Regions from separate parts of the Priestia sp. AB genome, predicted to be linked through region 2. Evidence: riboswitches for the same ligand, from Rfam matches in the RefSeq annotation. Region 2 holds a riboswitch; each other region holds the start of a gene.
What was found. Region 2 has a riboswitch for S-adenosylmethionine ahead of POF52_RS07075 (MetQ/NlpA family ABC transporter substrate-binding protein). Riboswitches for the same ligand answer to the same signal wherever they lie in the genome.

Region 1 (3,022 bases), on a different contig from region 2:
GTATAGCCGACTAATGCAATCGTCGTTACCGTCAAACCAGAAATTAAAGCTGGCAGCGATTCAGGTAACAGCACTTTAAAGATAATAGTACTTGTTGTTGCTCCCATTGATTTAGCAGCTTCAATAACACCTTTATCAATTTCACGCAGACCAATTTCTACAAGACGCGCATAAAATGGTGCTGCTCCAACAATTAAAGCAGGTAACGCTGCATTAGCACCTAAAATACTTCCTACCAATGCTTTGGTAAATGGAATCAGTAAAACAATTAAAATAATGAATGGAATGGAACGAAAGATATTTACAACTGCTGACACAATGGCATATAAAGGTTTGTTTTGCCAAAGCTGTCCTTTGGACGTTAAAAATAAAAGCAAGCCCAATAAAATACCTAGAACAAACGTGGCTATAACTGAAATAGCCGTCATATATAGTGTTTCATTTGTCGCTTGAATAAAATCATCTAAAATAACATTTGGAAATAGTTTCTCAAGCATTTGTCATTACCTCCACTTCTACCTGCTGCTCATGAATGTATGCAATGACTTTTTCAACTTCTGTTAATTCTCCGTCTAAATGAACGAACAACGTTCCGTATGAACCTGTTTGTGTATGAGAAATCTTTCCTTGCAAAATATTAATCGTTACATCAAACTGTTTTAAAATCGTTGTAATGAGCGGTTGCTCTGCTTTTCCGCCAACAAACGTCAGCTGAATAATTTGCCCGCTTGGATATAACTCCTGTACTTGTTCAATTGTTTCAAACGTTTCTTCTGGTTCAGAAATCTGTTGAACGAATCGTTTTGTAATCGGCTGCTTAGGTTTTCGGAACACTTCTAGCACTTGCCCTTCTTCTACCACTGCTCCATTTTCCATAACAGCTACCCGATGACAAATTTTACGAATAACGTGCATTTCATGAGTAATCAATACAATGGTTAACCCTAGCTTCTCATTAATATCTACTAACAGATCTAAAATGGAATCTGTCGTTTGAGGATCAAGCGCTGATGTTGCTTCATCACACAGCAATACTTTTGGGTTATTGGCTAGCGCTCGAGCAATACCAACACGCTGCTTTTGTCCACCGCTAAGCTGTGATGGATAAGCATTTTCACGCCCTTCAAGCCCGACTAGCTTGATAAGCTCGTCTACTTTTTTCATTCTTTTTTCTTTTGAGATCCCTGCTATTTCTAACGGAAAGGCAATATTTTCTCGCACCGTACGCGACCACAAGATATTAAAGTGCTGAAACACCATACTAATTTCTTGTCTAGCTTTTCTGAGTTTTCCGCCTTTAATTTTTCCAATATCATTACCTGCTACTTCGACCGTTCCTGTCGTTGGTGTTTCTAACCCGTTTAGCAAGCGAATTAAAGAACTTTTCCCCGCTCCGCTATAACCAATAATTCCGTAAATTTCACCTTGATTAACGGTTAGATTCACATTATCAACAGCTGTTACTTGACCGCTTTTAGCCTGATAAATTTTTGTAACGTCTGTTAATGTAATCATATTTCTTCACCTTCTTTAGTAAAAACTTAATTATGTTAGATTGCCCTATAGGATGAAAAAGCCGTAAAACAATTTTCCCCATCAAAAAAGCCTCTCTGCGCATGACAGAAAGGCTCTATATTTAATCCTTTCTCTCATCTTTCAAAGCGCATAGCTTTGCAGGAATTGGCACCATTTCAGTTAGTCTGACGGTTGCCGGGTTTCACAGGGCTCAGTCCCTCCACCTCTCTTGATAAGAGTTCGCAACAATTATTTTGTTTTTGGGAAATATTCATTCATTTATGAACATTCATGAGTGTGATTTTAGCATGTGTCAGATAGGCTGTCAACAGATTTTGTTCTTGGGATAATATCCCAATATTTCAACAGCCCCAACGGTTTGCTCTCTTTCAATTTCTTCATTTTAAACAAACGTTTGATTATCGAAGCTCTTCAAGTACGTGCTCGATGGAATGAAACGCATAGAGTTTTTTTACCATTTCGCCATTTTTCACTTCAATCAAACAAGGTACACTTTCAATTGAAAATACTTCTGCTTTTGAAGGCATATAATTTAAATTGCTCATTCCGATGGTCACACCGGGCAGCATCGCTTCTGCTACGGTTAACATTTTTTTTGCCAGCTGACATGTCCCGCAAAAAGGTGTATGGAAAAAGATAAACGCTCTTTGTCCTTCTTTTAACTGATCGTCAAGCTGTTTTTCGCTCCATTCTTGCATGTTGCTCATTCCTTTTATGTTAAAAATTCTGCATTAACATCGATATTGGCACTCAGTAATACTGTTGCTATGTGATGTCTAGGGGCGGCAGCAACCTCTCGGTACATTTTATCAATATATAGATGCTCTGCTTCCGGAAGCTCTCGTTTAAATTGTTTTCTTAGCTTATTCCCTGAATCATCAGAGTCAACGAGTATGTATACCTCTTTGTTAAACGTAAAGTCAATAATTTCATCCAGCTTTGATAAACTAATCGTACCGTTTGTACAAATAATTTCAATTGGTTCTCGAATGATATCTTGGATACGTTTTTTATCTGATTTTCCTTCAACAATAATTACTTTTTCAATTTCAATTAGCCCCATTTTCATCACCCATAATCGTCAGTTGTATAGTAACATCATTTCTTTATGCTATACAATATTCGTTAATGTATCACAGTTCACCTGTTTTTTAAAAGAAATTTGCAAGAAAGAACTGTTTTAAAAGGCAGCTTAAGCCATATTGTTTCCATAAAACAAGAAAAACAGCGGCAGTTGCCACTGTTTAGCACCATCCTGCTTCTTCGTCGCAGTCTGTATATTTTTGCGTTTCACCTTGCTTTTGTACATCCGTATATTGGTAGAACTTATTATTTTCTTGCGAATATCCTTCTTCAAAGCGGTATTCATTGCCGCTTGTTCCGTAACTAACTTCACCAATTGGCTGCTTATCAACATATAATTTCATGCCGCCGTCATGAAATTTAGCTGTAACGCGATCTGTAACGTCCATTTTTTGTTTTTCAA
Region 2 (3,022 bases):
ATTAACGAGATAATGGTCATCGTAGCAGTTTGTACTAACCCTTCCCAGATTACACTTCCCCACTCATTAAAGAAAGCAGCCATTTAGTTTACCTCCTCTACAATTACGCCTTGATTTGTTAAGTATGTAATCGCTTGTTCATATTCTTCCTTTTCACCGCGTAAATGAACGAGTAACTTACCAAGAGTGTGGTTTTTTAGCTGTTCAATTCCCCCTGCTAATATGCTTGGCAATACATTGAATTTCCGAGAAACTAAAGCTAAAGCTGGTTCTTTTGAAAGCTCATTTCCAACAAAGTGCAAAGAAACCAGCTTGCCGGTACTGCGATAAGACGCCATTATTTCAGACGGAATAGTGAAGGTATTTTCAGATTCTACAAAGCGTTTTGTTGTCGGATGCTTAGGGTTAGTAAAAAGGGAAACGACTGTACCTTCTTCTACGACGTGTCCATTTTCCATAACGGCAATTCTGTCACAAATGCGCTGTACCACATTTAACTCATGCGTGATTAAAAAGATTGTTAAGCCAAGCTCTTTATTAATCTTTAACAGTAAGCTCAAAATGGCTTCGGTCGTTTCGGGATCAAGCGCACTAGTTGCTTCATCACTTAATAAAATCTCAGGTTCATGCGCTAACGCACGAGCAATAGCAACACGCTGCTTCTGCCCGCCGGAAAGCTGTGAAGGATAATGATTTTGTTTATCTAAAAGTCCTACGATTGATAAATATTTTTCTACGCGCTCCTGAACTAATTTTTTGTTTACTCCTTCTAGCTTTAATGGAATCGCTATGTTGTCGTAAACTGTTGCCGTTTTTAATAAATTGTAGCCTTGAAAAATCATGCCGATTTTTCTTCTCGTTTTCTGCAGCTCTTGCTTACTTAGCTTTGATAGATTTTTTCCATCAATGATGACTTCTCCAGAAGTTGGTTTTTCCAATAAATTGATGCAGCGGATTAATGTGCTCTTTCCAGCTCCGCTATAGCCAATAACACCGAATACTTCACCTTTATTAATCGTTAACGAAACATCTTTAACAGCTTCTACTGCTTTTCCGTTCACTTTATAGGCTTTAGAAGTTTTCTTCAGTTCAATCATTCTAGCCCCTCCTTAAAATGCCGGTACAACGGAACCTTTAAATTCTTTTTCTATATATGCACGAATTGTATCTGAATGATAATATTTTTCCAATTCATCAATAATGTCATCTTGTTTATTCTCTGTACGGACAACAAAATAGTTTGGATATGGATTATTTTTTATTTTTTCATGATAGATTGCATCATCATTAATCGATAATCCCGCTCCCATTGCGAAATTTGTATTAATGGCTGCTGCAGCTACTTCATCCAACTGAGACGGAAGTTGAGACGCCTCTAACTCTACGATTTGAAGATCAAGCTTATTTTCAGAAACATCTTTTTTAGTAGCCGTTGTTTTCACACCATCTTTTAACTTAATAACTCCTGCAGATTCAAATAGTTTTAGCGCGCGATATTCATTGCTCGGGTCGTTTGGTACTGCAATTTTATCTCCTTTTTTGAGCTCACTAACATTTTTAATACTATTTGCATAAATACCCATCGGAAAAGCTACTGTTTTGAACACATCTGTAATCTTATAATTTTTATCTTCCACTTGCTGCTTTAGAAAAGGTAGAGTTTGATAGTTGTTACTATCTAAATCATGTTGATCTAATGCTGTATTAGGAGTGTTATAGTCGTTAAAGACTTTTACCGTAATATCAATGCCATCTTTCTTGGCTAATTTTTTCACCTGCTCTGTAATTTGCTGGTGAGGTCCACCCGTTACACCAATTGTAATTTTTTTCGAATCTAATGCTTGTGCTTCTGATTTGCCGCAGGCTGCTGATACCAACAGCGATGCTGCTACTAAGGTAAGGCCAATTGCTTTTGTTACTTTTTTCATGTTTTTATTCTCTCCTTTATTTTCTCCATAAAAAAACGCCTCCCTCAAAGATTAAGAGAAGCGATAGTTTACGATCGGTTCTCTTATCTTTCAATGTACAGTACATACCATGCACATTGCTGGATTTAGCACCAAAACAATACATGTATTGTTAGGTTGCCGGGCTTCAAAGGGCCAGTCCCTCCACCGCTCTTGATAAGAGTTGTTTTTATAAAGTTTTATTTACATTAATTTAACTTTATTATCCGAAAATTGTCAATGTTTATTTTTAATATAATTTTTAGTATAGGAATAACAAAAGATTCGTATGATAAAAACTCAATTAAAAGATGATTTGTATAACTTATGATTTCTCTTTTCTTATTCTTATATAGTGAATAGCCTTCTATTACTTAAGCAAGAAGGTTTTTTTGTATTTATGATATTGACAAAAATAGGAATACATCGGTATAATTCACATTAATTCTATCGGTAATATATATATTATGAAAGTTGTAAGGATTTTATTTACTAATTTTTCACTGTTAGAATATACTTCCTCTACCGTGGTAGTAAGTGTATATGTTCACCGCCTACTGGATCACCAATGGCACCGAAAAAGCTTTTTAGCAGCTTTTTCGGTGCTTTTTATTACTCGTCAAACAGAAATTAGTATTAGGAGGAATAAAACGATGAAAAAATTATGCTTTACTTTAACTTTAGCAATTGGACTTATTATGGCTTTAGGAGGATGCTCTCAAAGCTCTAGTTCAGAAAACCGAGATAAAAAAGTAGTCAAAGTTGCTTTGAGTGATGAAGTAAATCCGCCTTTTCTATTTACGGACGAACAGAATGAACCTATTGGATATGATATGGATTATTTAAAGCAGCTTGAAAAAAAACTTCCAGAGTATGAATTTGAATACACCCTTGGAGAAGAAGAAACAAATTTGGTAGGTGTCTCGACAGGAAAATATGATTTCGCCATCAACTGGTTCTTTAAAAACCCTGAACGTGAAGAAAAGTTTCTTTATCCTGCACATGAATATGGTTATTCTTTAACGGCTTTAGTGACGCAAAAATCACGAAATGATATCAAAACACTTAACAATATG
Region 3 (3,022 bases), on a different contig from region 2:
ATTTGAGAAAGCAAAATAATTCCCCATGTCCAAATCGCACCGAATGTTGCAATACTTGTTACCCACGTAAATACTTTGGCAGGCACAATGTAGTTTAACGCTACTCCGACTAATAGCGCACCCGCTGATGCTAAAACAGCTTTTCCCGGTACGCCGCCTTTTGTAAGCTGACCGTATCCTTTTGGTGCTTCTCCATGTTCTGCTAAGTTAAACAGCATACGGCCTGTACTAAAAATACCGCTGTTACAAGAAGAAAGAGCTGCTGTTAGTACAACAAAGTTAATGATACCAGCCGCCGCTGGAATGCCGATTTTTTCAAATGTTAATACAAACGGGCTTCCCTGTGAACCGATTTCTTGCCACGGATAAATCGACATAATGACAAATAACGCTCCGACGTAGAAAATAAGAATACGCCAAAAGACAGAATCAATCGCTCTTGCTAGAGATTTTTCCGGATTTTTCACTTCTCCCGCGGTAACGCCGATCATTTCAATTCCTAAATACGCAAACATGACCATTTGCAGCGACAGCAAAATACCTTTGAATCCGTTCGGGAACAGTCCGCCGTTGTCCCACAAGTTTTTGATACCAGTCGCAACGCCGCCGTTGCCGATTCCAAACACAATCATTAATAATCCAACGGCAATCATTAATACAATCGCTAAAATTTTAATAAGTGCAAACCAAAATTCCAGTTCACCATATGCCTTAACAGCTAAGAAGTTAACCGTTGTCATGATGACAAGCGCCGATAACGCCCAAATCCAGTTTGGTACATCCGGATACCAATACCCCATATAAATACCAACGGCTGTAATTTCAGCCATACATGTTACAACCCATAAAAACCAGTAGTTCCAACCTGTTAAATAACCAGCGAGCGGCCCTAAGTAGTCGCGTGCGTACTTGCTGAATGAACCTGCAACAGGTTTTTGAATCGCCATTTCTCCAAGTGCTCTCATAATAAAAAACATAATCATTCCGCTAAATCCGTACGCCAATAATATTCCTGGCCCTGCTAATTTAATAGCAGATGCAGATCCAAGAAACAGTCCTACCCCTATGGCTGCTCCTAAGGACATCAGCGTCACATGTCTTTCTTCTAACCCGCGTTTCAATTCTTTCCCCTGAGTTTTCCCCTGCATAAACGTCTCCCCTTTTTCCAATCTGTCAAAACGAGATGAACACAGCCTTTTGTTAGCGCTTTCATATAAGTTTGTGCTAAAAGACAGCTAGGCTGTATATTTGTATTCTATCACCTTTCTCTCACTTTTCTTTTGTCGAAAAACAAAAAAATTATCTTATCATTTTGTTTAAACGCACAATTAGACATAGGCACTGCTTTTTTAATATGTATTTAGTATTGCACCTAAGTAATAGTATTTTAAAAAAATAGAAAAACGCCGACTCAACTTCGTCAGCGCATCGTTCATTTTATGCTTTTTTATAAAAACTAGCATTTATCTCGCGGGTTCAAAAGTTTTACAGCCAGGTTCTTCCGTTTCAGAAACATGGTGACTACTTTCAGGACTCACAACGTAAATGGACTCTGCACTGCATTTATTTCCGGATTTCCAATACATGCACTCATTCACTTCACATAATACACCTTGGGCCACTGTTATCCCTCCTTTGCTTGTCTTATCCATTTACTACCCGAAATATAACGATTCTAACATTTTCACGTAAAAAAACCGCTTGTTTCTCAAGCAGATCTTTTTATTGCGTGTGTTCAACATACTGTTTTTTAGCTAAATATAACTCACGGCTCAGCGTGATCCGCCGTTCTCTCAAGTGCCTTAATTTAGCCTGAAATTGTTCGTTAGTTGGCTCTTCTTGAATTAAGCGATACGTAAAAGAAATATCTTCATTTAACTGTTTAAAATCTTCCCATATCTCTTGAACTAGGGCGGATTGTTTTTCTTCAAATGAACGATTTTGCTGCGTTTTTAGCACGGCTAAAATTTCTTGCTGCCACGTTTCGTCATTTATTTCTTTTGCTAATAAGTATAGATCTAAATAATCGTCAATGCATAAAGCCGTTTGTGTATTATTCAATGTCATCACCTTTTCTATACGAAATGTTTCTTCCTAAGAAGAGGATTTCATCATAGAAAAAGATTCCTCTTCTTATCTGTCAGAGCTAGGCTATGCTGGAATTAGCACCATTCAATAATTGTGGTTGCTGAGGCTTCAAAGGGCCAGTCCCTCCACCTCTCTAGATAAGAATATTTCGTTTTTAAATTATTTCTGACTATTCTAATATGTTTTATAGGTTACGTCAATAGCTTTTCAATAAAAAGAAAAAAGAAGTAAAATATGGTATGCTTTCATAAAGGATGGTGAGCACATGAAACGATATATGTTATCTGCTTTTTTGGGAAGCTTGCTGCTGCTTCTCAGCATTGCCTTTTCATCTACTTTCCATATTGCAATTGTCAAAACAACTGGAAGCATCGGAGGGGTTATTTTAGCAGCGGCGGCTTTAATTATGAACGCGCTTGAAGATCCCCCCTCCTCAGACAATACAGGTGGAGGAGCCGTTGAAGTACTAGATAAAGGCGCTGTTTGGGCTACTTATTTACTTTTACTTTCATTACCGAACCTCATCGCATGTATAATATCTTATGTTTTATGGACTCGCTGACATTCACTAACGTTACGGACGTTTTACCACTTGGAAGCTCATTGATATTTGTTTATCTACAAATCCAAGTTCACGATACACATGCTGTGCAAAATTCCCAGCATGAACGCTGAGTCTGATTTCACGGTATCCTTTGATAGACAATTCATCAATTGCTTTTTGCATTAACGGCTTGGCCAAACCTTGCCCGCGGTATTCGGGTACAACATATAATTCGTAGATAAAGCCAATTTCTTCTTTTGAAAAGAAGTCGGCAGATGGTCCCGCAAGAACCCAGCCTGCGAGTTTATTTTCTTGTCTAGATACTAAATAATAACATCCTTTTTGAAGGGCATTATCAATTAATTCATTTACGCGTTCAGTTGACGGTTG
Region 4 (3,022 bases), on a different contig from region 2:
AGTAGCCTGTGGCGATGTTACGCCACGCTCTGTTCCAGCTAACTTACTAGTGTATCCGCTCAGAAAATGGTACATCGCTTGTTCTTTTGTAAGCTTGCTGATTGGAGGCAAGACGCCGAAAGCATCAGCAGTTAAAAAGACAATAGCTGTAGGGTGCCCAGCAACGCTTGGCAATACCGTATTATCAATAGAGTCAATTGAATAAGCAGCACGAGTATTCTCTGTTAAACTATTATCATTGTAATCTGCTACTTTCGTATTTTGATTTAACACTACATTTTCCAGTACGGCGCCGAAGCGAATTGCATTGAAAATTTGCGGTTCTTTTTCTTCGGAAAGCTGAATGCACTTCGCGTAGCATCCTCCTTCAATATTAAATACACCAGAGCTTGACCAACCGTGCTCGTCATCTCCGATTAAACGACGGTTTGCATCAGCAGAAAGCGTTGTTTTACCCGTTCCAGATAAACCAAAGAATAATGCAACGTCACCTTCTTCTCCTACGTTGGCAGAACAGTGCATGGATAGAATATTGTTTTGAGGAAGCAAGAAGTTCATCACTGAGAAAATAGATTTTTTCATTTCACCAGCGTATTCAGTTCCTCCAATTAGCACAATGCGTCGCTCTAACGAAAGAATAATGAAGGTTTCAGAATTCGTCCCGTCTGTTTCAGGATCAGCTTTGAACGTTGGAGCTGCTACAATTGTAAACGGCTTCACATCATCATTTGTTTTTTGTTCGGCTGAAGGGCGAATGAATAACTGCTGAGCGAATAGGTTGTGCCATGCAAATTCATTAACTACTTGAATTGGTAACTGATACTTTTTATCAGCTCCAGCATATCCATTAAAAACAAAAAGTTCATCCTGCTTCTTTAAGTGGTTTAAAACTTTTTTGTATAGCGCATCGAATCGCTGAGCAGAAATTGGCTGATTGACAGGTCCCCATTCAACCGTTTTTGAAGACACAGCATCGCTTACAATAAATTTATCTAAAGGAGAGCGACCTGTATATTTTCCGGTTTCGACTGACACAGCACCTGTAGAAGTCAACGTTCCTTCGCGTCGAGCTAGAATTTTTTCAACAAGTTGTGGAACAGATAATTGGTGTTTTGTTGTTTTTAATTGAAGCAAACCATTTAATTCGATAGACATATCAACAGTACTCATGTGCACTACCTTCCTTTTTTAGCTATTATTTATTCATTAATGTTTGAAATTTATAATTAGTATAACACATTTATTTAATTATTCTATACTATTTAACTAAAAATGTTTGTGTATTATAAAAAAATGTACGTTATACCTATTTTGGACACCTGTATATGTGCTAGGAGCGAAAAAAGTGAAGCTATTTTAAGTGAAAGCCTCATTTTGATCTGTCTTATTAACTAAACTTAGTGATGATTCTTAATAAGGTGTACTATTTCGGAATTTGAGTATGTTACATTAAAACAGATTCAAACATAAAGAGATGATTTCCATTTGAATGTTGTTGACAGTGAAGCGCTTTTTCATGTATTATATGTCCTTGAACGGATACTCTCTTATCCCGAGCTGGTGGAGGGACAGGCCCTATGAAACCCAGCAACCATCGTCATTTTTTTGTGTAGACGATAAGGTGCTAACCTGATGCAAGGGCACAACCTTGATCGATAAGAGTGAAAGGCTTATGTAGAATTTGATACCTTTCCTCGATACAAGGAAAGGTTTTTTTATATTTTTTAACGTGTAATGAAAATAAGGGAATGAGTACCGTATCACAATGTATCGTATTTATAAGGAGGAAAACTGATGTCAACACAACGTCGTCTGTTCACGTCAGAATCTGTTACAGAGGGACATCCCGATAAAATTTGTGACCAAATTTCTGACTCAATTCTTGATGCTATCCTAGCAAAGGATCCAAATGCTCGTGTTGCTTGTGAAACAAGCGTAACAACTGGTTTAGTTTTAGTAAGTGGTGAAATTACAACTTCTACTTACGTGGATATTCCTAAAACAGTTCGTGAAACAATTAAAGGAATTGGCTATACTCGTGCAAAATACGGATTTGATGCTGAAACTTGTGCAGTATTAACATCTATCGACGAGCAGTCAGCTGATATCGCTGCTGGTGTAGACCAAGCGTTAGAAGCACGTGAAGGTCAAATGTCAGATGAAGAAATCGAAGCAATCGGAGCTGGGGACCAAGGCTTAATGTTTGGTTATGCATGTAACGAAACAAAAGAATTAATGCCTCTTCCAATTTCATTAGCTCATAAACTTGCTCGCCGTCTAACAGAAGTACGTAAAGAAGAAATTCTTCCTTACCTTCGCCCGGATGGTAAAACACAAGTAACAGTTGAATATGATGAAAACAACAAACCTGTTCGCATCGATACAATTGTTATTTCAACTCAGCATCATCCAGAAGTAACGTTAGAGCAAATTCAACGTAACTTAAAAGAATATGTTATTAATCCAGTTGTTCCAAACGAGTTAATTGATGAAAATACAAAGTATTTCATTAACCCAACAGGACGTTTCGTAATCGGAGGTCCTCAAGGAGATGCTGGTTTAACTGGTCGTAAAATTATCGTTGATACTTACGGCGGATATGCTCGTCATGGCGGCGGTGCATTCTCTGGTAAGGACGCAACAAAAGTAGACCGTTCAGCAGCTTATGCAGCTCGTTATGTTGCGAAAAACATTGTAGCAGCTGATCTTGCTGATAAATGTGAAGTACAACTAGCATATGCGATTGGTGTTGCACAACCAGTATCTATTTCAATTGATACATTCGGTACAGGAAAAGTTTCTGAAGAAGTACTAGTAGACGTAGTACGCAAAAACTTTGACCTACGTCCAGCAGGCATCATTAAAATGCTTGATTTACGTCGCCCAATTTATAAGCAAACAGCAGCTTACGGCCACTTTGGTCGTACGGATGTGGAGCTTCCTTGGGAGTTCACAGACAAAGCGGAAGCATTAAAAACTCAAGCTTTAGCTAAATAATAAAAAAATCTCCGTGAAAACGGAG

Region 1: linked by a shared signal. The riboswitch ahead of POF52_RS19780 (methionine ABC transporter ATP-binding protein) and the one ahead of POF52_RS07075 (MetQ/NlpA family ABC transporter substrate-binding protein) in region 2 are both predicted to bind S-adenosylmethionine.
Region 3: linked by a shared signal. The riboswitch ahead of POF52_RS04690 (hypothetical protein) and the one ahead of POF52_RS07075 (MetQ/NlpA family ABC transporter substrate-binding protein) in region 2 are both predicted to bind S-adenosylmethionine.
Region 4: linked by a shared signal. The riboswitch ahead of metK (methionine adenosyltransferase) and the one ahead of POF52_RS07075 (MetQ/NlpA family ABC transporter substrate-binding protein) in region 2 are both predicted to bind S-adenosylmethionine.

Annotation. Positions count from the first base shown of each region.
Region 1 is NZ_JAQMYN010000006.1:303,918-306,939, reverse strand. It holds gene POF52_RS19785 (methionine ABC transporter permease) at 1-497, opposite strand, end outside; gene POF52_RS19780 (methionine ABC transporter ATP-binding protein) at 490-1,515, opposite strand; SAM riboswitch class I at 1,647-1,754, opposite strand; gene POF52_RS19775 (thioredoxin family protein) at 1,935-2,234, opposite strand; gene POF52_RS19770 (toprim domain-containing protein) at 2,249-2,599, opposite strand; gene POF52_RS19765 (YusG family protein) at 2,781-3,022, opposite strand, start outside.
Region 2 is NZ_JAQMYN010000002.1:156,761-159,782, forward strand. It holds gene POF52_RS07065 (methionine ABC transporter permease) at 1-83, opposite strand, end outside; gene POF52_RS07070 (methionine ABC transporter ATP-binding protein) at 84-1,097, opposite strand; gene POF52_RS07075 (MetQ/NlpA family ABC transporter substrate-binding protein) at 1,110-1,928, opposite strand; SAM riboswitch class I at 2,009-2,130, opposite strand; gene POF52_RS07080 (transporter substrate-binding domain-containing protein) at 2,600-3,022, shown strand, end outside.
Region 3 is NZ_JAQMYN010000001.1:916,452-919,473, reverse strand. It holds gene alaP (alanine permease AlaP) at 1-1,148, opposite strand, end outside; gene POF52_RS04695 (DUF1540 domain-containing protein) at 1,464-1,622, opposite strand; gene POF52_RS04690 (hypothetical protein) at 1,723-2,067, opposite strand; SAM riboswitch class I at 2,131-2,232, opposite strand; gene POF52_RS04685 (hypothetical protein) at 2,354-2,650, shown strand; gene POF52_RS04680 (GNAT family N-acetyltransferase) at 2,663-3,022, opposite strand, start outside.
Region 4 is NZ_JAQMYN010000001.1:37,092-40,113, forward strand. It holds gene pckA (phosphoenolpyruvate carboxykinase (ATP)) at 1-1,170, opposite strand, end outside; SAM riboswitch class I at 1,545-1,662, shown strand; gene metK (methionine adenosyltransferase) at 1,795-2,997, shown strand.